2 linked regions of the Rhodopseudomonas palustris genome follow. The protein of the gene in region 1 interacts with the protein of each later gene in a pairwise test. Links are inferred from orthologs where the notes say so. Each region holds a gene or a part of one and is shown in the gene's direction. Other genes may lie near its edges.

Evidence for each region.
Region 2: the proteins of dnaA (region 1) and SR870_RS07435 interact in binary tests that used the Escherichia coli proteins (3 or more experiments, as listed by UniProt). The link is inferred for Rhodopseudomonas palustris from one-to-one orthologs.

What each region holds. Positions count from the first base shown.
Region 1 is NZ_CP140155.1:4,416,584-4,432,861, reverse strand. The notes cover bases 7,043-9,880. They hold dnaA (chromosomal replication initiator protein DnaA), read left to right. Parts: upstream 7,043-7,671; coding sequence 7,672-9,090; downstream 9,091-9,880. Other genes in these bases: dnaN (DNA polymerase III subunit beta), read left to right, coding at 9,364-9,880. In the rest of the region: SR870_RS20055 (AMP-binding protein), read left to right, coding at 188-1,774; SR870_RS20050 (HD-GYP domain-containing protein), read right to left, coding at 1,834-2,940; SR870_RS20045 (hypothetical protein), read left to right, coding at 3,136-3,552; SR870_RS20040 (polysaccharide biosynthesis/export family protein), read right to left, coding at 3,579-4,220; peptide-methionine (S)-S-oxide reductase MsrA, read right to left, coding at 4,569-5,225; SR870_RS20030 (hypothetical protein), read right to left, coding at 5,390-5,704; rpsT (30S ribosomal protein S20), read left to right, coding at 6,082-6,348; more of dnaN, read left to right, coding at 9,881-10,482; SR870_RS20010 (endonuclease domain-containing protein), read left to right, coding at 10,631-11,002; DNA replication/repair protein RecF, read left to right, coding at 11,089-12,228; gyrB (DNA topoisomerase (ATP-hydrolyzing) subunit B), read left to right, coding at 12,456-14,897; SR870_RS19995 (HWE histidine kinase domain-containing protein), read right to left, coding at 15,246-16,278. UniProt on the Escherichia coli protein: Plays an essential in the initiation and regulation of chromosomal replication. Binds in an ATP-dependent fashion to the origin of replication (oriC) to initiate formation of the DNA replication initiation complex once per cell cycle.
Region 2 is NZ_CP140155.1:1,650,928-1,659,929, forward strand. What follows is about bases 5,252-8,133. They hold SR870_RS07435 (replicative DNA helicase), read left to right. Parts: upstream 5,252-5,885; coding sequence 5,886-7,382; downstream 7,383-8,133. Other genes in these bases: SR870_RS07425 (hypothetical protein), read right to left, coding at 5,252-5,375; SR870_RS07430 (hypothetical protein), read left to right, coding at 5,510-5,632; alr (alanine racemase), read left to right, coding at 7,433-8,133. Also shown: SR870_RS07395 (GGDEF domain-containing protein), read left to right, coding at 1-956; rpsF (30S ribosomal protein S6), read left to right, coding at 1,243-1,722; rpsR (30S ribosomal protein S18), read left to right, coding at 1,728-1,967; SR870_RS07410 (hypothetical protein), read left to right, coding at 2,122-3,072; rplI (50S ribosomal protein L9), read left to right, coding at 3,108-3,695; SR870_RS07420 (hypothetical protein), read right to left, coding at 3,773-4,942; more of SR870_RS07425, read right to left, coding at 5,175-5,251; more of alr, read left to right, coding at 8,134-8,680; SR870_RS07445 (hypothetical protein), read right to left, coding at 8,852-9,002. UniProt on the Escherichia coli protein: The main replicative DNA helicase, it participates in initiation and elongation during chromosome replication. Travels ahead of the DNA replisome, separating dsDNA into templates for DNA synthesis.

The sequences.
Region 1 (16,278 bases):
CGCCAGAAACAACCGGGCACCCGGATCTGCGAAGCGGCAGCCGCATCGCGTCCGGGACACGGAGCGGACTGAATTGCGCCGCGCCGCGGCGGGTGGCACAAGGGCGGGGCAAGCAACAACAGACGCGCAATCGCGCCGCGGCGATTTGCCGCCGCGCGGAAAGCGCTGCAAAAAAGGGGGAGAGACCATGCCGCCACTCAGCGACGCGCCGGGGATCGTCAGTCCGTTCGCCGGAATGGACGTGCCATGGCTGCTGCGGCTGCACGCGCAGGCGCGCCCCGATCATCCCTTCGTGATCTGGGCGCCGTTCGACGCGCCGGCGCGGGTCTGGCGCTACGGCGAATTCCACGACCGGGTCGGCGCGCTCGCCGCCGGCCTCGTCGCACGCGGCGTCAAGCCCGGCGACGCGGTGCTGATCCATCTCGACAATTGCGCCGAATTCCTGCTCGCCTGGTTCGCCTGCGTCGAGCTCGGCGCGCTGGCGGTGACCACCAACACCCGCTCGGCCGCGGCCGAGATCGATTACTTCGCCGATCATTGCAACGCGGTCGCCGCGATCACCCAGCCCGCCTATGCCGAACTGGTCGCGGCGAACTGCAAGAAGCTGCGCTGGATCGCGGTGATCTCACACGATCCCGGCTCGCCGCTGCCGGCGCAGAAGGTCTCCAACGCCGACACGTTCGAAAGTCTGTTCGGCGACAGCGCTGACCGTCCGCGGCGGCCGACCGATCCGTTCGCACCGTGCAGCGTGCAGTACACTTCGGGCACCACGTCGCGGCCGAAGGCGGTGCTGTGGACCCACGCCAACGCGCTGTGGGGCGCCAAGATCAACGCCGCCCACCAGACGCTGCGCGCCGACGACGTCCACCTCGCTTATTTGCCGCTGTTCCACACCAACGCGCTGGCCTATTCGATGCTGGCGAGCCTGTGGGTCGGCGGCACCTGCGTGGTGCAGCCGCGGTTCTCGTCGAGCCGGTTCTGGAGCGTCGCGCTGGAGCACGGCTGCACCTGGAACTCCAACATCGCGTTCTGCCTGAAGGCGCTGATGGATCAGGAGACGCCGAAGGATCACTCGTTCCGTCTCTGGGGCACCGCGGTCGCCGAGCCGCCGGTCTTCGCCGGATTCGGCATCAAGATCATCGGCTGGTGGGGCATGACCGAGACCATCACCCACGGCATCATCGCCGAGGCCGACCAGCCCAACACGCCGATGTCGATCGGCCGCGCCGCGCCGGAATACAGCCTTCGCATCGTCGGCGACGACGGCACGCCGACCCAAGTCGGCGACACCGGCAACCTGCTGATCAAGGGCGTGCCCGGACTGTCACTGTTCGCCGAATATCTCCACAACGCGCAGGCCACCAGCGACAGCTTCGACGAGCACGGTTACTTCATCACCGGCGACCGCGTCACGCTGCTGGAGCACGGCGCGATCCGGTTCGGCGACCGCGCCAAGGACATGCTCAAGGTCGGCGGCGAGAACGTCGCGGCGTCCGAGATCGAGCAGGTGGTGATCACCGTGCCGGGCGTGCGCGAGGCCGCGGTGGTGGCGAAGAAGCACCCGATGCTCGACGAGGTGCCGGTGGTGTTCGTGATCCCGGCGGCCGGCGTCGACAAGGCTGCACCCGACCTCGCCGATCAGATCCTGGCGGCGTGCAGCCGCTCGCTCGCCGACTTCAAGCGTCCGCGCGAAGTCCGCCTCGTCGACGACATGCCGCGCTCGACGCTGGAGAAGGTGGCGAAGGCGGAATTGCGCAAGCTGCTAGTGGAGTGATCGCGTCCTTCTCGTCATTCCGGGGCACGCGCAACGCGCGCCCCGGAATGACGGGGCTACTAACCGCCGAGCGCGACCGGGCGGAACGCCTGCAGCAGGCGCTGGTCGATCTTGCCGTCCATCTGTTCCATCCGGCAGAACGCCTGCAGCGGCATCAACGGGATATGGTTCTTGCGCTGCGCCACCAGCGACGTGAAAATATCGACGATCGTGGTGATGCGGACGATGTCGCTGATCTGGTCGCCGTGCAGCGCGTCGGGATAGCCGGAGCCGTCGAGCAGTTCGTGGTGATGCAGCACGACGTCGAGGGTCTCGCGCGGGAAGCTGCCTTCGGCGGCCAGCGCATCGTAACCGAGCCGCGGATGCTCGCGGAATTTGCGCATGCGCTCGCCCTGCAGGGCGTCGACATTGTCGAGCAGGCCGACCTCGACGAACGCCTTGCCGACGTCGAACAGCAGCGCCGCGCGGGTCAGGCGGCGCTGGTCCTCCTCGCGCATGCCGAGGTGCTGGGCGAAGGCGACCGCATAGCCGGTCGCGAACAGCGCCAGCCGATAGCTCTCATTGTGGTGGCGGCCGACCGCGGCGAGCCATTCGCGCAGCGAGGTGCGCCGGATCGCCTTGAGGATCGACCCCTCGGCCTGAAGCACGTCCTGATAGGAGAGCGGTTTGCCGGCCGGCAGCCGCTCGAAAATCCTGACCAGCACGCCGTGCGCCGCGGCGATGCCCTGGCTCATCGCCTCGGCGCGGGCGTCGGCGGTGATCTCCGACGCATCCGGAAACGCCGCGCGGATCCGCGCCAGCAGATCGCGCGAATCGAACGGGCGGGCGATGGTGTCGGTGGCGCCCAGCGCCCAGGCCTGCATCGAGCCGTGATGCAGCTCATCGGCCAGCACGAACAGCCGGGGAAAGGGCTGGTAGTCGCGGCCGAGCAGCCTTTGCTTGATGCGCTGCACGCTCTCGGCGGAGCGCAGATTGATATCGACGACGATCCCGGACAGGTCGCGCGACGGGGCTTGCGGCAGCTCGGCGGTCGAGACGACCTCGACCTCGGCGACGCCGGCGAGGATGCGTGCGAGATCCGCGCTTTGATCGCGGCGATCGGACGCCAGCAGCAGCCGCCGTCGCGGCTCGATCTGGGGCGCCGATTGTCGGGCTACTGAATTCATGGATCACCGGATTGGATATGACCTACGCCTGCGCCCATCCCTACCCGAGAAATTGGTTCCCACTGCTTAATGGGCGTTCTTAACGATCGATGTTTTTTCCGCGCGGATTTGATTGGTATTGTAAGGGTTCGAGCTGCTGCGTACTCGGCTTCCGAACAAGCCGATGCTATGATCCGAGGATCCGAAAGGACGACGATGCCACAGACCTCGCCGACCCTGATCGACCGCGACGACAGGCCGCAACCGCTGCGCCGCGCGCGAACCGCGCGGCCTGCGATGGCGATGGTCGCTTCGCTGATCGCGGCCTCGTCACTCGCGCTGCCGGCCTCGGCGCAGCAACCGGCGCCGGTCATCGTCGCGCCGCCGTTCATCGCGACGCTGTCCAACACCACGCCGCTGGCGTTCGGGATGGACGCGCTGCAGGCGGAACGCGCGCTCGGCATGCCGCTGAACTACGTCAGCGGCCGGCCCGGCGACGAAATCTTTCTGGCGATCCGCACCGGCGGCGGCAGCGGCTTCTTCAACCGCCGCGACCGGCTGTATCTGCAGTTCCGCCACGGCCGGCTCGCCGGCTGGAAGGGCGACTGGGGCCGCAACTGGATGTGGGATTAGCCGCCGACCGACCGCGTCGCTTCGCCTCAGAACCAGCGTTCACTGACCATCACGGTGTCGCCCGGCGTCAGCGGGGTACCGAGCGGGACCACCGCACGGACCATCGCGCCGCCATCGGGGTGCGTCAGCGTCACGCTGTCACGGCGGGCGCGCGGCGAGAAGCCGCCGGCAATCGCGACCGCGCTCTCCACCGTCATGCCCGGCACATAGGGATATTGGCCGGGCGCCAGCACCTCGCCGAGAATGTAGAACGGCCGATACTGATCGATTTCGACCGCCACCGACGGCTCGCGGATGAAGCCGTTGCGCAGCCGCGCGGAGATCGCGGCGGCCAGACCGGCGGGGGTGCGGCCGCGCGCGGGGACGCTGCCGATCAGCGGCATGGTGATCGCGCCGGAGGCGTCGATCGCGTAGGTGTTGGTGAGACCTTCCTGGCCGTAGACCACGATGCGCAGCCGGTCGCCGGCATCGAGGCGATATTCCGAATGCGGGCCGGGCATCGGCGCTGGCGCATAGGCGGCCCGGCCACCATAGGCCATGCTGTCGAGGGCGTTGGACGGCTGGATCGCGACCGGGCCCGACCGCCGCATGCAGCCGCCGAGCGCAAGCGCTGCCATCACGGCAATCATCGACAATCGAAACGCGTGGTCCAAACGCACTGGAGCCATTCCCTCTCCACGAGATGGCTCCGTTTATGCCCCGTTAGGGTTAACAAATTGTTGGCGGTGCGTAGTTCCGCGAGGCGCGCTTCGCCCGGCTTCGCCACGCGAGGTGTCGATGATAGCGATCTGGGCCTTGCCTATCCGCATGTCGTCCCCGCGCAGGCGGGGACCCATACGCCGCAGCGTCTCGATTGAAGCCGCTGCAGAGGCTTTCTTTTGCTTGATAAGCCAGGGGTTATGGGTCCCCGCCTGCGCGGGGACGACTCGCGGCGGGGTCGTGGCTGACATCCGATCCATCTGCGATAGCCCTGCCCGCAAGCGGGAGAGGTTTCGCCGTGCCGGATCGCAGGCGGATCAGGCGTTGACGCCGACGCCGATCGGGCAGGACACGCCGGTGCCGCCGAGACCGCAATAGCCGCCGGGATTCTTGGCGAGATATTGCTGGTGGTAGTCTTCGGCGAAATAGAACTCGCCGGCCGGCGCGATCTCGGTGGTGATCGACCCGAAGCGCTTGGCGCCGAGCGCCTGCTGATAGGCCTCGCGCGACGCGTCGACCGCGCGCGCCTGCGCCTCGCCGAAGGTGTAGATCGCGGAGCGATATTGCGAGCCGACATCGTTGCCCTGGCGCATGCCCTGGGTCGGGTCGTGGCTTTCCCAGAACGTCTTCAGCAGCGCTTCGTAGGAGATCTTCGTCGGATCGAACACCACCAGCACCGCTTCGGTGTGGCCGGTGCGGCCGGAGCAGACTTCCTCATAGGTCGGGTTCGGCGTGTAGCCGCCGGCATAGCCAACCGCGGTGGAATAGACGCCGTCGCCGAGCTCCCAGAACTTGCGCTCCGCGCCCCAGAAACAGCCGAGCCCGAACACCGCCCGCTGCAGCCCCTCGGGATAAGGCGGCTGGATGCGATGGCCGTTGACGAAATGGCTGCGCGCAGTCGGAATCGGCGTGGCGCGGCCCGGCAGCGCTTCGCTGGCGCTCGGCATCGCGGTGGTTTTACGCGTGAAGAACATGGACACCTCCCGGCGCGCCGCGGCGGTCAAGCTCGCCCGGGCGCCCTGTGCTGGATGATGCTGGCGGGCAACCGAACGCTGTCGCCACCGGCTCTCGACTGAAGTCTGGATATAGGTACTTACGCGTCGACCGACAGGGTCGTTACGCCGAGACGCACCGATCGTCAGCGGGCGTAGCCGATCAGCGGCTTGCGCGGCCGGAACAGCAGCAGCAGCAACAGGCCGGCGACGCCGAGCACCGCGAAAGTCGGCTGCGCCAGCAGCAGCTTGACGACATGGGTCCAGAGCCAGGGCGTGGCCTGCTCGACCCAGACCCGGAACGCCTGCTGGCTGGACTGGTGGACGTCGTTCCAGAATTCCCCGAGCGGGGTCCATTGCAGGGAGCTGTCGGCGACCGAACGCGCGCCGTCATAGACCAGGAAGATGAATCCTCCGGTCAGCAGCAGCAAGCCGATCAGTCGAAAGAACCCGCGGATCATCGTCCACCCCGATGGAATTGACCGCCCCCTCGGCCGCATCTACCGGGCCGGCGCACAAAACACAACCTCGCCAGCGACTTATCCCTGCCCGCCGAGCGCCCGGCTGGGCGTTGAGGCCGGCAACTCACCCCCGCGGCCCGAACCACATTGGGCCGCCGCAACCGTTGACGCTGGAAAGCTGTGGCTTTATAAGGCGCGGATTGGCGGTGGGGTCTCCCTGCCGCCGCTGTTCTTTGATGCGGCGTCGCGTTTTCGGCCCGTCGGCTCCAGGAACAAGCTTCAGAACATCCGGAACACACGGCGAGGCTCCGATCATCGGCGGCTCCGTCATCAGCCCGGCCCTCCGCAGCGGAGGCCGCTGCAGGATTTGAGAGAACATGGCCAATACGTCTTCCGCGAAGAAAGCGACTCGCAAGATTGCCCGGCGCACCGCGGTCAACAAGTCGCGCCGCACCCAGATGCGCGGTTCGGTCCGGACCGTCGAAGAAGCGATCGCCAGCGGCGACCGCGACGCAGCGCTGAAGGCGATGGCGAACGCCGAGCCGGCGCTGATGCGCGCCGCCCAGCGCAACATCGTTCACAAGAACGCAGCGAGCCGAAAAGTGTCGCGCCTCGCGCACCGGATCGCCCAGCTCGGGAAGTAATTCTCAAGTTCAGAAGAGAATCAGATGCCCGGCTGAGCCGGGCATTTTTTTTTGCGCGCGGCCGATCGAATCCTCTCGCGTAAGATGCGCGGTCCGCGATGCGCGCAATGCATTGCCATCGACACGACCGACACCGTCGCCAATTCCTCCGGCAGATCTGCTTCGGCCGACGCGCCTTGCGTCGAACGACGCGACGAGCGGCGATCGCGATCCCGCATCATGATCAACGCAGCGCAGGCGTCGCCGACGTTCGATCGCGGCGATGCTGTTCAGCTCATCGTGCACAGTGTCAGGCTGTCTGGACGACGTTCAAAAAGTGCTGGGGCACAACCGGAACTCGTTGTGTGACGACGATCGCGTCGTCGCGCCCCGGGACTCTACGCAGTAACAACAATGCGTGGGTTACCCTGTCGGAACGCTCACGAAAAAACCCGGCCAGCGAGACACTTATCGACAAAGCGAAAGCGAGCGCTTTGAATCCGCTGTCGCGCGACCGTCAAAGGTAAAGGATTCATGAAAAACTTTTAGGCGTGCGATGGATTTGTCACGCGCTGTTCACTCGACGAATCTGTGCACAGATTCAAAATCTTGCCTTCGCCGCGATGCACCCCTGCCTAATCGTGCGCACCCCGCGCCGCGTTTCGCGCCGCTCCGAACGAATCATATTCGTTGCGGGAAAAGGGAGGTCGTGTATTTCTTAGATCGCCCGCGACGCCCACGGTTCTTCAGATCAGCGCGGTTTGAGAACCAGGGGCGGGCATGCAGATCGGCGGCGGTGTGCGTGTTGGTGGCGTTTTTCAAATGACAGAGAGATTGTCACTCATAGCGATATGAGAGCGGCGAAGCCGTGTCTGAATTCGTGAGGAACGTTTGCATGCAAACGTTCCGGCGGGCGACGGCGGGGCCAGCGACAATCGGTCGTCATGAAAACGGCGCAGCGGTGTCGGACTTGAACTGGACTTGGATCGGACTTGGACGTGACACGGGATTTGACGACATCTTGCCGCGTGCAAGCGCGTCAGGAGGGGGAGGTTTCATGAGCGACGAATTCAGCGTTTCATTCCGCACTGCCGAGGTTTCGGCTCGAGATTATTTCAAGACATCCACCACCATCACCAGTCGCTGCTGCGCTCGAACTCCGGTGCATCCGTCGAGTCCGCGCTGACCTGAAGCAACTCATTCATCGGACCCTGGGCTGACGTCGGCGCGTTGCCGAACGGCGGAGCCGTGTCCGGAGTTTGCTTCGCGACGCCGCGGCGCGGCGCGAGCCGTCATGGTTTCGCCCGCTGCGTTGAACATCACTCCATCTGAAAAGCTGCTGAAATGTCGAACATGGAACATGATCGCTGGTCTCGCGTAAAAGGCCGTCTGCGCTCGAGCGTCGGCGAGGACGTGTATTCGAGCTGGTTCGCGCGCATGGACCTCGAAGCCGTTCAGCCGGAGAGCGTGCATCTGTCGGTGCCGACGCGGTTTCTGAAGAGCTGGATCCAGACCCACTATTCCGACAAGGTGCTGACCTGCTGGCAGGCGGAACTGCCGGAGGTCTGCCGCATCGATCTCACAGTGCGCTCGCCGATGCGCGCCGCGGTGGCGAAGGAAGCGCCGGCGCCGGTCGAGCAGCGCCGCGACGAGCATCGTCCGGCAACCGAGATGCGCAGCCATGCGACCGTGCCCGCCTCTTCCAATCACGACGCGCTCGGCGGCTCGCCGCTCGATCCGCGGCTGACCTTCGCGAGCTTCGTGGTCGGCCGCTCCAACACGCTGGCGCATGCCGCCGCGAGGCAGGTAGCGGAAGGCCGCCGCGGCGATCCGGTGATGTTCAACCCGCTCTACATTCATTCCGGCGTCGGCCTCGGCAAGACGCATCTGCTGCAGGCGGTGACCTGGTCGGGCAATTCGGGCAACGAGCGCAAGGTGCTGTATCTCACCGCCGAGAAATTCATGTACGGCTTCGTCGCCGCGCTGAAGACGCAGACCTCGCTCGCCTTCAAGGAAGCGCTGCGCGGCATCGACGTGCTGGTGATCGACGATCTGCAATTCCTGCAGGGCAAGACCACCCAGGCCGAATTCTGCCACACGCTGAACGCGCTGATCGACGCCGGCCGCCAGGTCGTGGTGGCGGCCGATCGTCCGCCGTCCGATCTGGAAAGCCTCGACGAGCGGGTGCGCTCGCGGCTCGCCGGCGGTCTCGTCGTCGAGATGGCGCCGCTCGGCGAAGACCTGCGGCTCGGCATCCTGAAGTCGCGCGTGGTCGCGGCCCGCGCGCATCACGCGAGCTTCGACGTGCCGGCGCCGGTGCTGGAATATCTCGCCCGCGCCATCACCCATAACGGCCGCGACCTCGAGGGCGCGATCAACCGCCTGCTGGCGCATTCCAAGCTCAACGCCCAGCCGGTGACGCTGGAGATGGCCGAGCACGAGGTCCGCGATCTGATCCGGCCGCAGGAGCCGAAGCGGATCAAGATCGAGGACATCCAGCGCATCGTCGCGCGGCAGTACAATGTCAGCCGCTCCGACCTGCTGTCGTCGCGCCGCACCGCCAATGTGGTGCGCCCGCGCCAGGTGGCGATGTATCTGGCCAAGACGCTGACGCTGCGCTCGCTGCCCGAGATCGGCCGCCGTTTCGGCGGGCGCGACCACACCACAGTGCTGCACGCCGTGCGCAAGATCGAAGGGCTGGTGTCCAAGGACACCACGCTGTCCGACGAGGTGGAATCGCTCAAGCGCCAGCTCCAGGAATAGCCGGGGCAATAGCCGGCGCGATCGCCGGCACGACGGCAGGCGCGTCGCCCGGTCGCGGGCGCCGTCCGGCCGAAACACGGGGAAATTCGGAGCCGTACCGGCCACGCACCCTTGCGTCCGCCGCCTAACCACGCCACCCTGCCGACCCCCCGCGGGTTCGGGCGACATCCGCAGGGTCCCCATTGCCGTGGCGCCGTCTCAGGCCGCACGGCTTCTCCAGTACCTCCGGCGACTCCATCACACGATGCGGGTGCGGATCAGGCGGGTTTTGCAATGAAGGTCACGGTCGAACGCGCGCAATTGTTGAAGTCGCTGGGCCACGTCCACCGCGTGGTCGAGCGCCGCAACACCATTCCGATTCTCGGCAACGTGCTGGTGCGCGCCGAAAACGCCCAGCTCGCATTGAAGGCGACCGACCTCGACCTCGAAGTCACCGAGACGCTGCCGGCGGACACCGCGACGGCGGGCTCGACCACGGTGCCGGCGCACATGTTCTACGACATCGTGCGCAAACTGCCGGACGGCTCGCAGATCGTGCTGGAAAGCGACGGTGACCGCTCGGTGCTGGCGATCCGCGCCGGGCGCTCGCGCTTCACGCTGCAGACCCTGCCGGAAAGCGACTTCCCGGATCTGGCCGCCGGCGAGATGTCGCACGCGTTCTCGCTCACCGCTTCCGACGTCAAGCGGCTGATCGACCGGACCCAATTCGCGATCTCCACCGAGGAGACCCGCTACTATCTCAACGGCATCTATCTGCACACCGCGGGCTCGGCCAAGGAGGCCAGGCTGCGCGCGGTCGCGACCGACGGCCATCGCCTGGCGCAGGTCGATCTGGAGCAGCCCGCCGGCGCGGCCGGGATGCCGGGCGTGATCGTGCCGCGCAAGACCGTCGGCGAAGTGCAGCGGCTGATCGAGGACAACGACGCCGAGATCGGCCTCGAACTGTCGGTCGGCAAGATCCGCTTCACCATCGGCAATGTGGTGCTGACCTCGAAACTGATCGACGGCACCTTCCCGGACTACGGCCGCGTGATTCCGCAGAACAACGACAAGGAGCTGGTGGTCGACAAGAAGGACTTCGAGGCCGCGGTGGATCGCGTCTCGACGATTTCCTCCGAGCGCGGTCGCGCCGTGAAGCTGGCCCTGAGCGCCGGACGGCTGGTGCTCTCGGTGACCAATCCGGATTCCGGCAGCGCCACCGAAGAGCTCGAAGTCGAATACGCCTCCGACCCGCTCGATATCGGCTTCAATTCACGCTATCTGCTCGACATCGCCGCCCAGATCGAAGGCGAAGTCGCAGTGCTGCGCCTCGCCGACCCCGGCTCGCCGACCCTGATCCAGGACCGCGACAAGAAGAACGCGCTGTACGTGCTGATGCCGATGCGGGTGTAGGGCCACGGGATCGCGCCGCGCGTCGAACCTCGTCGATTGAGCACAACTTGTCATTGCCGGGCTTGACCCAAACCCGAGCAAGCGGGTTTGATACCCTCTCCCCTTGTGGGAGAGGGTGGCTTCGCGAAGCGAAGCCGGGTGAGGGGTCATGCCGCAGCGCCCGCGTCACGTTCCAACCCCAGCGAGACTCCGTGCCTTCGCCAAGACGATGCGGCACGCGCCCACTGATGCGGAATCCGCGATGTGGAAGTTGCTGCGCGATCGCCGTTTCGCCCAGCTGAAATTTCGTCGGCAGGTTCCGTTCCAGAACTACATTCTCGACTTCGTCTGCTTCGAGCAGCGCCTGGTGATCGAGATCGACGGCAGTCAGCATGCAGAGCAATCGCGCGACCAGATTCGCGATGCCACGCTCCGCGCTGCGGGCTTTCGCGTGCTGCGCTACTGGAACAACGACGTGCTGCAGCGTCGCACAGCGGTGCTTGAAGATATCCTTGCGAAGCTTTCCGAAACGGACGAATAACCCCTCACCCGGCGCCTCACTTCGTTCGGCGCCACCCTCTCCCACAAGGGGAGAGGGTCACTCGGCGCTGTTCTCGCTGTAATCACATGACCGCCTCCCGCATCACCCGGCTGACGTTGACGCACTTCCGCAATTATCGGGCGGCGGGGCTGACGACGCGTGGGGAGCGGGTGGTGCTGGTCGGCGCCAACGGGGCCGGCAAGACCAATTGCCTCGAGGCGATCTCGTTTCTGTCGCCGGGGCGCGGGTTGCGGCGGGCGACGCTCGACGACGTCGCCGACAACGAGGGCGACGGCTCCTGGGCGGTGGCGGCCGAGGTCGAGGGCGCGCTCGGGCTCGCCACGCTCGGCACCGGCATCGATCCGCCGCGCGCCGACGCGCCCACGGCACGGCGCTGCCGGATCGACCGCGAGCCGGTCGGCTCCGCCACCGCGTTCGGCGATCACTTACGCATGGTGTGGCTGACGCCGGCGATGGACGGGCTGTTCATGGGCGCGGCCTCGGAACGGCGGCGGTTCTTCGATCGCCTGGTGCTGGCGATCGACAGCCAGCATTCGGGCCGGGTCTCGGCGCTCGACCGCAGCCTGCGGTCGCGCAACCGGCTGCTCGAGGATTATCGCAACGCGGATTCGCACTGGCTCGATGCGATCGAGCGCGAAACCGCCGAACTCGCCGTGGCGGTCGCGGCGATGCGCGGCCAGACCGCGATGCGCCTCGCCGCGATGCTCGACGCCCGCGGCGCGGCCTCGGCGTTCCCGTCGGCGAAGATCATGCTCGACGGCTGGATGGAGGGCGCGCTGCTGACCGAGCCCGCCACGGCGGTGGAAGATCGCTACCGCACCATCCTGCGCGAGGGCCGCCCGCGCGACGCCGCCGCCGGCCGCACCCTCGACGGCCCGCATCTCACCGATCTCGACGTGCTGTACGCGCCGAAGGCGATGCCGGCGCGCGACGCCTCCACCGGCGAACAGAAGGCGCTGCTGATCGGCCTGGTGCTCGCCCATGCCCAGCTCGTCTCGGAGATGACCGGCATCACGCCGCTGCTGCTGCTCGACGAGGTGGTGGCGCATCTCGACCCGTCGCGGCGCGCCGCACTGTTCGAGGAACTGGCCCGGCTCGGCGCGCAGGTCTGGATGACCGGCGCCGACCCCGCGGCGTTCGCCGAGATCGGCCCCGGCGCCGAGATTTTCACCGTCGAGTCCGGCCGGATTTCACCCCGGCACTGAGCAGAAGCGATCGCGTCGAACGCGCCGGAACCGGCCCGGGCGCGCGGTCTGTCAGGGGTCTCCGAATCGGCCATTTCGGGGCTTGCCAAACCCACTAAAAATCCTATTTCTTCAATAACTTGCTGCATGCCACTTTGGGCTAGGCGCAACCCGTCTTTCATGGCACAAATGACGCCTCATCGCGCGGTCGCCCGCCGATTCGATTTTCATCCTTCAAAGGTTGTTGCATGACTGAACCCGCCCGGCAGCCGATCGCCGAAACCCCGTCTTCCGTTCCGGTCGAATACGGCGCGGAATCGATCCGGGTGCTGAAGGGGCTCGACGCCGTGCGCAAGCGGCCGGGCATGTATATCGGCGACACCGACGACGGGTCCGGCCTGCACCACATGGTGTACGAAGTCGTCGACAACGCCATCGACGAGGCGCTGGCAGGCCACGCCACCGCGGTCGAAGTCGTGCTCAACGCCGACGGCTCGGTGACGGTGCGCGACGACGGCCGCGGCATTCCGGTCGACATCCACAAGGGCGAAGGCATTTCGGCTGCCGAGGTCATCATGACCCAGCTCCACGCCGGCGGAAAATTCGATCAGAACTCCTACAAGGTCTCCGGCGGTCTGCACGGCGTCGGCGTCTCGGTGGTCAATGCGCTGTCGAGCAAGCTGATCCTGCGCGTCTGGCGGGGCGGCAAGGAGCACATCATCGAATTCGCCCATGGCGACGCGGTGGCGCCGCTCAGCGTGGTCGGCGACGCCAATGGCCGGCGCGGCACCGAGGTGACGTTTTTTGCATCGCCGGAAACCTTCACCCACATCGAATACGATTTCGCCACGCTGGAGCATCGCTTACGCGAACTCGCCTTCCTGAATTCCGGCGTCAACATCGTGCTGTCGGACATGCGCCACCCGGTCGAGAAGCGCGAGGAGATGCGCTACGAGGGCGGCGTCACCGAATTCGTCAAATATCTCGACCGCAACAAGAAGCCGATGGTGCCGGCGCCGATCGTGCTCGCCGCCGACCTCAACGGCATCGGCGTCGAGGCCGCATTGTGGTGGAACGAGACCTACCACGAGAACGTGCTGTGCTTCACCAACAACATCCCGCAGCGCGACGGTGGTACGCATCTGGCCGGCTTCCGCGCCGCGCTGACGCGCCAGGTCAACGGCTATGCGGATAGTAACGCCAAGAAGGAAAAGATCGCGCTGACCGGCGACGATTGCCGCGAGGGACTCACCGCGGTGCTGTCGGTGAAGGTGCCGGACCCGAAATTCTCGTCGCAGACCAAGGACAAGCTGGTGTCCTCGGAAGTCCGGCCGGTGGTCGAGAACGTCCTGAACGAAGCGCTCGCAGCCTGGTTCGAGGAACATCCCGCCGAAGCCAAGGTGATCGTCGGCAAGGTGATCGAAGCCGCCGCCGCCCGCGAAGCCGCGCGAAAAGCGCGCGAGCTGACGCGGCGCAAGGGCGCGCTGGATATCGCCTCGCTGCCCGGCAAGCTCGCCGACTGCCAGGAGCGCGATCCTTCCAAGTCCGAACTGTTCATCGTCGAGGGTGACTCCGCCGGCGGATCCGCCAAGCAGGGCCGCAACCGCGAATTCCAGGCCGTCTTGCCCCTCCGGGGCAAGATCTTGAACGTCGAGCGCGCGCGCTTCGACAAGATGCTCGGCTCCGAGCAGATCGGCACGCTGATCACCGCGCTCGGCACCGGCATCGGCCGCGACGATTTCGACATCGCCAAGCTGCGCTACCACAAGATCATCCTGATGACCGACGCCGACGTCGACGGCGCGCACATCCGTACGCTGCTCTTGACGTTCTTCTTCCGGCAGATGCCGGCGCTGATCGAGGGCGGCTTCCTCTACATCGCGCAGCCGCCGCTCTACAAGGTGACGCGCGGCAAGTCGGAGCAGTATCTCAAGGACGAGCGCGCGCTCGAGGAATATCTGATCGCGACCGGGCTCGACGATTGCGCCTTCAAGATCGCCTCCGGCGAAGTCCGCGGCGGCCGGGATCTGCTGGCGCTGGTCGAGGACGCCCGCGTCATCCGCCAGACGCTGCACAATCTGCACGGCCGCTACAATCGCTCGGTGGTCGAGCAGGCGGCGATCGCCGGCGTGCTCAACACCGAGATCAGCAAGGACACCGAAAAGGCGAACGCGGCCGCCGACTACATCGCCCGCCGGCTCGACGCGCTGGCCGACGAGGTCGAGCGCGGCTGGATCGGGCGCTTCGCCGAGGGCGAAGGCTTCCATTTCGAGCGCACCGTGCGCGGCGTCAAGGACGTCGCCATGATCGACGACGCGCTGCTCGGCTCCGCCGACGCCCGCAAGCTCGACGAATACGCCGCGGTGCTGCAGGAAGTCTATCCGCGCCCCGGCGTGCTGCGCCGCAAGGATGCGGAAACCGCGATCCACGGCCCGGTCAGCCTGTTCGAGGCGGTGACCGACGCCGGCCGCAAGGGCGTGGCGCTGCAGCGCTACAAAGGCCTCGGCGAGATGAACCCGAGCCAGCTCTGGGAAACCACGCTGGACACCAACGCCCGCTCGCTGCTGCAGGTGAGGGTGCGCGAGGTCGACGAAGCCGACGACATCTTCACCAAGCTGATGGGCGACGTCGTCGAACCCCGCCGCGAATTCATCCAGGAGAACTCGCTGCAGGCGACGGTGGACGTGTAGCGCGACGGCGCACCGGATCTCGGGCGTTAGAGCCGTTCCGTCCGATGGAATCAGCGCTGGCGTTCTGGGACTCTGACCACAGGCACAACCTCATGGTGAGGAGGCGCGAAGCGCCGTCTCGAACCATGCGCCGCCGGCCATCATGCGTCGCCCCATCCTTCGAGACGCCCGGCTTCGCCGGGCTCCTCAGGATGAGGAGTCAGTGCATCTGGCAAGGTCCATATCGCTTCATCAATCGATGAAACGCTCTAGACCAGCGAGGCGGACACCGGTTCGCGTCGAGGTTGCACGTCGAGACGACGATCTCGAGCCCGTTTCCGATTCGATCGGTGTCAGCTTCGATCGGGGTCAGCTCTCGGGGCCGCCGGCGGCGCTGTGAAAGTGGCCGTAGCTCGGAATCGACATTCTGCAGACGATGCCTTCGGGTCGAAAGTCCAGCGTGGCGGCGCCGTTGCCGAGGCTGCGCGAGATCAGCGTCTGACCGAAGCCGGACGATCCCGGCTTGGTCACCAGTGGCCCGTCGAACTCCTCCCATTCGATCATCAGCGCGCCGTCCTGCGCGAGACCCGTCCGGCGCACCGCGATCTTGCCGCCCGGCACCGACAGCGCGCCGTATTTCACCGCATTGGTGGTGAGTTCGTGAAACACCAGGCCGAGCGACACCGCGGTCTTGGCGTCCACCACGATATCGAGCCCGTCGGTCGCGATCCGGCCGCTCGACAGCGACGCGAACGGCGCCAGTTCTGCGCCGAGCACGTCCTTGACCTGCAGGTTCTGCCACGACGCATTCGACAGCAGCGTGTGGGTCGCGGCCAGCGCCTGGATCCGGCCGGAAAACGCTCTCTGAAAATCCTCGATGGTGCGCTCATAGGCGGCGGTGCGCGTGCAGATCGCCATCACCATCGCCAGCGTGTTCTTGACGCGGTGATCGAGCTCGCCCATCAGCAGCGCCTGGTGGCGCTCGGCGGCCTTGCGCTGCGACAGGTTGATCAGCGTGACCACGCAGCCCTGCGTCCGCTCGCCGGACACCATCAGCGGCGCGGCGCTGATCAGCACGTCGGTGATCGCGGCCGACGGCGATCGCACCGCGGCCTCCAGTCCCTGCACCGGCATGCCGGCGGTCGCCATCGAGACGATGTCGGCCCCGCTCATCAGTTCGGACGCTTCGGTGAAGGTCAGATCGATCGCCTCGGAGAAAGTTTTGCCGACCGGCGTCTCGGCGCAGATCCGGATCGCCGCGCCGTTGAGATGGGTGACGCGGCCGGCGCGGTCGCAGACGATCACCGCCTCGTTGGCGGAGGCGAGGATCGCGCGCGCCAGCCGCTCGGATTCCTTGGCGACGGCGGCCTGTTCGCGTTCGCTGATATCCGTGAAGGTGATC
Region 2 (9,002 bases), 2.8 Mb from region 1 along the record:
CCTCGGACCGGCCTGCCACCGCTCTGCCCCTGTATCTCGGCCTGTCATGGGCTCTCAGCTATTCGATCGGCTGCGCTCTCTGCGTCATGTCGGACGAATGGCCGCTCTTCGTGCTCGTCGCCATCGTGATCGCCGGCCTCACGAGCGCGATCGTGTCACGCAACGCCGGCATGCCGCGCTACGGGTTCGTGCAGATCTGCATCCTCGCGACGCCCTACACCGTGGCGATGATCTTTTCCCCAATTCCGCAAATGTACCTCGTCGGGCTGCTGATCCCGGCCTGGGGACTGGGAATGGGAATTCTGCTGTTCGAAAACTACGATGTTCTGCTCAATCTGTTTCTCTCGGAGCGCGAGAACAAGTGGTTGGCCAACTACGATCAGTTGACCGGCCTGCCGAACCGCACCATGCAACATCGGCGCTTCGAGGAACTGCTCCGAGATGCGACCGGCACGTCCGGGAACGGCTGTCAGCCGCTGACGGTGCTCTGGCTCGATCTCGACGGGTTCAAGGCGGCCAACGACCGCTACGGCCACGAGCTCGGCGACGCCGTCCTGGTGGTCGTGGCCGAGCGGCTGCGCGGTTGTGTGCGCGGCGACGACCTGATCTTCCGGGTCGGCGGCGACGAGTTCGTCATCTTGCTTCCCGCCACCGAAGCGGCGGACAGCGTCGAGATCGCCAACCGGGTGATTGCGCGGATCGCCGAGCCGTTCGATCTCGGCAAGGATGTCCCGCTGAGCATCGGTGTCAGCATCGGCAGCGCCACTTTCCCGCGTGACGGAAAGACCGCCGACGACCTGTTGCGCTCGGCCGACAGCGCGATGTACGAGGCGAAACGGCTCGGGAAAGGGGTGGTCGTGCACTGCGACTCGATCGACGATGCACCCAGCCTGGTTCCCGCGCTCGAGCCGGATGCCCACATAACCGGGGAACTCCGGACGAGGTCCGCGGTATGACGGAGGCCGAACCACTGGCCGCCCGAAATCCGTCATTCGGCTCCGTTGCCGGCCAGCATTGACCCCACCCTTGCCATTGCGATCAAAATCCGTATAACCCGCGCATCCGCAGATCCCGGCCGGGAGCTGAACGGACGGTCTCAGCATTTTCACCTTTCTGGCGAATTTGATGCGGCAGAGCCAGTCGGCTCGTCGTCCCGTGCTTCCGCCTTCTGAGCAGTCGAGTCCTTTCCGAAGGGTTCGAAGGGCTTGCCGCCGGTTCTGCGCCAACATGGAAAGGACTGTCATGCCTCTTTACGAGCATGTTTTTCTCGCGCGTCAGGACGCGAGCACGCAGCAGGTCGAGGAACTGACGACCCAGATCACGGGCGTCATCGAGGGCCTCGGCGGCAAGGTCACCAAGACCGAAGCCTGGGGACTTCGCTCCCTCACCTATCGCATGAACAAGAATCGCAAAGCGCATTTCATGCTGCTCAACATCGACGGCCCCTCCGCGGTGGTCGCCGAGATCGAGCGCCAGGAGCGCATCAACGAAGACATCATCCGCTACCTGACGGTGCGCGTCGAAGAGCACGAGGAAGGCCCCTCGGCGATGATGCGCAAGGCCGACCGCGACCGCGAGCGTGACGACCGTGGCCCCCGCGAGGGCGGCTTCCGGGGCGACCGTGAAGGCCGTGGCGACCGCGAGGGCGGTGGCTTCCGGGGCGACCGCGGTCCGCGCCGTCCGCGCGAAGACGCCGACACTGCCGCAGCGAGCGAGGAGTAAGAATCATGGCTGAAGCAGGTGCACGCCGTCCGTTCTTCCGCCGTCGCAAGACCTGCCCGTTCACGGGCACGAACGCGCCGAAGATCGACTACAAGGATTCCAAGCTGTTGATGCGTTACGTCTCCGAGCGCGGCAAGATCGTGCCGAGCCGCATCACCGCGGTCTCCGCCAAGAAGCAGCGTGAACTCGCGCGCGCCATCAAGCGCGCCCGTTTCCTCGGTCTGCTGCCCTACGTCATTCGCTGATCGTTTTCACCCGCGGCGTTCGCGCCGCGGGTTTCACTTTGCTTCGTCGTCACGTGTCGCAAATCACGTGACGTAAGTCATAAGGCTCCGCTGACCCGGATGCCGATGGTTGGGGCGAACCGCCTCTAACCGCTCGAAAGGAGCGGGACAGCTGATGATGATCCAGATCCTGATCGCGATTGCCGCTGGCTGTGCCTCGGCGTTGATGTTCGCCTCGATCATCTCGGGCGCGCTGATCTCATTGCTGCTGTTCTATCTGGCGCCGCTGCCGCTGATGGTGGCCGCACTCGGCTGGGGCGCGGCCGGGGCCGCAGCCGGCGGGCTGCTCGGCGCCGCCGGGCTCGCCGCGATCTTCAGTTTCTCCTATGCCATCGCCTTCCTTGTCACCGTCGTGGCGCCGGCCTACTGGCTCGGCCGCCTCGCGATGCTGGCGCGACCGGTCGAGACCGCGGACAGCGCCACCCCGGCCGCGCTGGAGTGGTATCCGGTCGGCCGAATCGTGGCGTGGATGGCAGGCTTCGCCACCTTGACCACGATGGCGGCGATGCTGACGCTCGGCACCGACGGGGCGACGATCAGCGAGGGCCTGCGCAGCGGATTGCAGCGGGCGCTGGGCTCGCGCAACTCCGCCGACACCGACAAGCTGATCGACGCGCTGGTCGCAGTCGCCCCGCCGGCCGCCGCCTCGGTCGCGATGCTGACCTTGACGCTGAATCTGTGGCTCGCCGCCAGGATCACCATCACCTCCGGCCGGCTGACCCGGCCGCGGCCGGATCTGCGAACGGTGGCGCTGCCGGCGATGACGCTGGCGGTGCTGTCGCTCGCGATCGGCCTCAGCTTTACCGGCGGTCTGGTCGCACTGATCGGCAAGACCGCCAGCGCAGCGATGCTGGTCGCCTATGGGCTGACCGGGGCGGCCACGCTGCACACGCTGACGATGTCCGCCCGCCATCGCGGCTTTCTGTTGAGTTCGACTTACGCGCTCGTGCTGATCTTTCTCTGGCCCGCACTCGGCCTGATCGCGCTCGGCATCGGCGACGCAGCATTCGGCTTTCGTCAGCGCTACTACCAGCGCCGCTCGATGCCGCCCCCGACCGCCACCTGATTATTACCCCTATCAAGCAACTCGAGGAGAACAACATGGAAGTCATTCTGCTGGAACGCGTCGCCAAGGTCGGCCAGATGGGCGAGCTGGTTCGCGTCAAGGACGGTTACGCCCGCAATTTCCTGCTGCCGCGCGGCAAGGCACTGCGCGCGACCGCTGCCAATCGCGACAAGTACGAGCACATGAAGGCCGACCTCGAGGCGCGCAACATCGCGGCCAAGGCTGAAGCCGCGAAGGTCGCGGAGAAGATCGACGGTCACAATGTGATCGTGATCCGTCAGGCCTCCGAAACCGGCCAGTTGTTCGGTTCGGTGTCGGTGCGCGACATCGTCACCAGCTTCGAGGCAGAAGGCGTCATGATCAGCCGCAGCCAGATCCTGCTCGATGCGCCGATCAAGACCATCGGCAAGCACACCATCGAGGTCGCGGTGCATCCGGAAGTCGAAGTCGGCGTGTCGGTGACGGTGGCGCGCAGCGCCGAGGAAGCCGAGCGGATCAATCGCGGCGAGGACATCTCGACCCGCCGGGAAGACCAGGACGCCGCCGCCGAGGCGATCGCCGCTGCCGGCGAGTTCTTCGATCCGGACGCGGAGCAGGAAGAAGAACAGCCGGCCGAGCAGTAAGCGCTCTTCAGCGAGACACCTCGACGAAAAAGCCCGGCATTCGCATGCCGGGCTTTTTTGCATCAAGACGACGCGGTCTATCGTGAAACCGGCACGTCGGGCGAACTGCCTTGCTCGGCCGGCGGCGGGGTCGGCGTCACGGTGACGGACGGTTCGCTGGACGGGGCTGCCGCAGCGGCCGGCGCGCCGGTCCGCGGCGCAGGCGTCGCAGCAGGCGCCGTCGAAGCCGCAGGCGCTGGCGGCTCGTCCGGCTTCGCAAGCGGAGCAGTCGCCGGCGGCGTGTCGGCGGGCTTCGGCGCCGGCGTCACCGCAGGAACCGGATCGGGGCGCAGCGGTACCGCGCCAGGCGTTGCGGCCCGCTCCGCTGGCACGGACTGTGGCGTGTCGGACTTCGGCGGCTCGGACTTGACGGCCTCCGTCTTCGGCTCTTCCGGCTTTGCGATGTCCGTCTTCGACGCATCGGGCTTGGGCGTATCGGGTTTGGTCGTGTCGGGTTTGGTCGTGTCGGGTTTGGTCGTGTCGGAAGTCGAGGCTTCCGGTTTTGACGGCTCCGATGCGGAGGTTTCCGGTTTGGCAGTTTCCTTTTTCGCGGCGTCCTGCTTCGCTGCAGCCGGTTCGCTTGCGGCTGGCTCCGGTTTCGCTGCTTCGCCCTTGGCCGCGTTGGCAGGCGCGCCCTTCGCCGGCTTGTCCTTCCGGCTCTGCTGGCGGCGATCCTTCGCCGGAGGGGGCTCGGCAGGCGCAGCCGTCTCGGTCGCGGCGGCGCCGTCGGCGGGTTTGTCGGCTTCGGGTTTGGGCGGACGCTTGCTGTGGCGGCCGCGGCGCGTGCCTTCTTCGGCCTGCGCCGGAGCCTCGGGTCGCGCCGCCTCTGGTTTGGCTGTCTCCGGCTTTGCAGCCTCTTCCGCGCCGGGCCGCTGCCTGCGCCCCGAGCGGCCGTCCTGCTGGCCGGGATTGGTCCTGACGTCGTTCTGCCTGTAGCGGGTGTCAGTCGCTCCGTTGGAAATCAGATAGGCCGCGAGCATCGAAGCCATGTCGCCGCTGGTCGTGTAGTGCTGACGCAGAAACGACGCCAGGGAATTGGGGGGTATCGAGCGAACGAGACCGCGCGCGCTTTTGTGGCACACGGCGCAATTCCCTGAGAAAAGCTGGGCCGGGCTCTTGCCGGCCTCGAGGTTCTGCGCCTGCGCCGGGGGCGTGATGGAGGCGATCAGAAGCATCACCGCCGCTGAAATGAGCGCTCGGCTCGACATTTGATCCTCCAATGCATGAACGGCCGCGCCCGCGGCGCAGTCCTTTTAGCCGATTGGAAAATGATTGGAAGGGAAGAGATGACGCTGTTTTGTCATAACGAATAGTCGCATACCAGCCGCGCAATCGCGCCGTCGATCCGTCACGTCCGACCGGCTCGGATGCGCCGGGCGGCTCGGCCAGCTTTGGCGGAGCACTCCTTGGCCTGCCGGAAGTACGCCAGCGCAATCCAGATCAAGCGGCGTGAACCAGCCGGACCTTGCGCTCGCCGTCGCGCGGTCCCTTGTGAATCTCGAGATGCTCACGCGTGGCGGTCAGAAGCGCCCGATCGCAGGGAACCGCACGCCCGTCGCCGCATGAGGTCGCCTCGAACGATTCGATCAGCGATTCCAGCCAGAGCCGGTCGGATACGTCGCGTCGCTGTTTCTGAGCCATCGCCGTTCCCGTGTTTCAACTTCGTTATTCTGCGTGATCAACCCCGACGCCGCTCGAACCGTTCCTCGAATGACCACCCGCTGATGTGATCGTGATCACAGATCAATTTTCCGGCGAGGCGCTTGATCCGTTCCATGATCGAACAGCCTCAAAAAACACGCCTCCCCGTCCCGAAGGACATCGCGATTGACTATGCCCTGCTCGCTTTCGGAACCGCGACGGGATTGATCGGACTGGTCTGCCTGCTTCTGCTGTGAAAAATCCGATCACGATCCTTTAGGTATGGCCCCGCGGTCCCGCGGTTCAATCCGGCTGCGACAAATGGAGCCCCGCCCCGGCGGGCGGCTTCCGCAACGCCGGTTCGTCAAGCCCGCCGCCTCGGGTGCATCGGTTCATCCACACTCTTCTTCGAGCTGGTGCATAACGCGCGATTGACGCTTCCGCTGGCAGTTGAATCGGCGCTTTAGTCGCGCCCCGCATCCGACAAATTCGAAAGAACAATTCAGAGCTATGGCTGCAATCGATTCGAATGTTCTGAAGCTCGCGCCCGACGCCGCCGCGCCTGCCTACCGGACCGCGCCTCACAATATCGAGGCGGAACAAGCCCTGCTCGGCGCCATCCTGGTCAATAACGACGCGTTCTACCGGGTGTCGGACTTCCTCGAGGCGAAGCATTTCTTCGAAACGATCCACCAGACCATTTTCGAGACCGCCACCAGCCTGATCCGCGCCGGCAAGGTCGCGACGCCGATCACGCTCAAGACCTTCCTCGCCGCCGACCTCGATCTCGGCGGCCTCACGGTCGCGCAATATCTGGCCCGACTGGCGGCCGAAGCCACCACCATCATCAACGCCCATGATTACGGCCGGACCATCTACGAATTGTCGCTGCGCCGCGACCTGATCGGGATCGGCACCGACATGGTCAATGTCGCGTTCGACGCGCCAGTCGATTTCGCGCCGCGCAACCAGATCGAGGACGCCGAGCGCAGGCTGTACGAGCTCGCCGAGTCCGGCCGCTATGACGGCGGCTTCCAGCGGTTCTCGCAGGCGCTGACCACCGCGGTCGACATGGCCGCAAAGGCATTCCAGCGCGACGGCAAGCTGTCCGGCATTGCCACCGGCCTGCGCGATCTCGATACCAGGATGGGCGGGCTGCAGCATTCCGACTTGATCGTGCTGGCCGGCCGTCCCGGCATGGGCAAGACCGCGCTCGCCACCAACATCGCCTACAACGTCGCCAAGGCCTATCGCGGCGAGGTCCAGGCCGACGGCACGACCAAGGCAGTCAATGGCGGCATCGTCGGCTTCTTCTCCTGCGAAATGTCGGCCGAGCAGCTCGCCACGCGTATTCTCGCCGAGCAGGCGGAGATCGCGTCGAGCAAGATCCGGCGCGGCGGCATTTCGGAAACCGATTTCGAACGGATTCGCGACGTCTCGATCGAGCTGCAAACGCTGCCGCTTTACGTCGACGAAACCGGCGGCCTGGCGATCTCTCAGCTCACCGCGCGCGCGCGCCGGCTGAAGCGGCAGAAGGGCCTCGACCTGCTGGTGGTCGACTACATCCAGCTACTGCAGGGCTCGAGCAAGAAGGGCGACAACCGCGTCCAGGAGGTGACCGAGATCACCACCAACCTGAAGGCGCTGGCGAAGGAGCTCAACGTTCCGATCATCGCGCTGTCGCAGCTCTCGCGTCAGGTCGAATCCCGCGACGACAAGCGGCCCCAGCTCTCCGACCTGCGTGAATCGGGCTCGATCGAACAGGACGCCGACGTCGTGATGTTCGTGTTCCGCGAAGAGTACTACCTGCAGAACAAGGAGCCGCGCCCCGGCACGCCCGAGCACGAGAAGTGGACGACGGATATGGACCTCGTTCACGGCAAGGCGGAGGTCATCATCGCCAAGCAGCGCCACGGCCCGACCGGCACGGTGGACCTGCAGTTCGAAGGCCAGTTCACGCGCTTCAGCGATCTGGTCAGCGAAGGCCATCTGCCGGAACGGATCTGAGCTGCAGCAACTCCCGTTGAATGGAATTCGGGCAGCGATTATTGTGCGGCATGAACATCCTCCCCGATCCGAATGCGACCGTCGCCAGCCTTTTGACACCTGAAGCCGCCCAAGCGGCGGCGCTGGCCGCGGCGACCGCCACTGCGCCCGGCATCCTCACCATCAATCTCGACGCGATCGTCGCCAACTGGCGCAAGCTGGAGAAGACCGCGGTCCCGGCCGAAGCCGCCGCCGTGGTCAAGGGCGACGCCTATGGCTGCGGCATCGCGCCGGTCACGAAGGCCCTCGCCGCGGCGGGTTGCAAGACCTTCTTCGTCGCAACGCTCGCCGAAGCCGGCGCCGCCCGCGCGATTGCGCCGGACGCGGCGATCTATGTTCTCGACGGCTTCTTCCAGAGCACCGGCGATGAATTCGCCAGGCTGAATTGCCGACCGGTGATCGGCGACCTCTACGAACTCGCCGAGTGGGACGTCTATTGCCGCCGCACGCACTGGAATGGCGGCGCGGCGATCCACATCGATACCGGCATGAACCGGCTCGGCCTGACGATCTCCGAAGCGCAGGGCATCGTGCCACGGATCGCCACCGGCGATCACGGCGTCACGCTGGTGATCAGTCACCTCGCCGCCGCCGAAGCACTCAACCATCCGATGAACGCCCGGCAGGTCACGGCGTTTCGCGAGATCGCCGGCCTGTTTGCCGGCGTGCCGGCGTCGCTGTCGGCCTCCTCCGGCATCTTTCTGGGCCCGCAATTCGCCTTCGACATGGTGCGTCCGGGCGCCGCGCTCTACGGCATCAACCCGACGCCGGAGGCCGACAATCCGATGCTGCCGGTGGTCGATCTCAAAGCCCGCATCCTTCAGGTCCGCAGCGTCGAGCGCGGCGACAGCGTCGGCTATGGCGGCACCTGGACCGCGCGGCGGCCGACCAAGATCGCGGTGCTGTCGGCTGGTTATGCCGACGGATACTTTCGCGCTGCCGGCTCGAACGACGGCACCCGCGGCGCCGACGTGATCATCGCCGGCCAGCGCTGCCCGGTCGCCGGGCGGGTGTCGATGGACCTGCTCGCGGTCGACGTCACCGACCTGCCCGCCAACGCCGCGCGCCGCGGCCAGATGGCGACGCTGATCGGCGACGGCATCACCGTCGACGAACTCGGGCATCATTTCGGCACCATCGGCTACGAGGTCCTGACCAGCCTCGGCCCGCGCTACGCGAGGGTCTACAAAGGCGGCGACGCGAAGCCGGACGAGAAACCGACTGAGGGCGACGGCGTGCGAACCGCCACGGCCGGCTGAGTCCCACGCACGAACTCTCAGCGTCATTGCGAGGAGCACCCGGATCGGCGCTTCGCGCCGTCCGGGCACAGGCTCCGCGACGAAGCAATCCAGAGGCGCAGTGCACCGCGTCTCTGGATTGCTTCGCTGCGCTCGCAATGACGGAGCCTCTCACCTGATCGGCCAGCCGGCTCAGTCTTCGTGCACCAGAAACAGGAAGCCGGTGATCGCCGCGAGAAACGCGAACGAGCCGGCGATGCCGACGACCAGCACCGCGCGGATCAGCATCGGCGCCTCGCTGGTGTCGATGACTTTGGCGAGGCCGAAGTAATTGCCCAGCAGC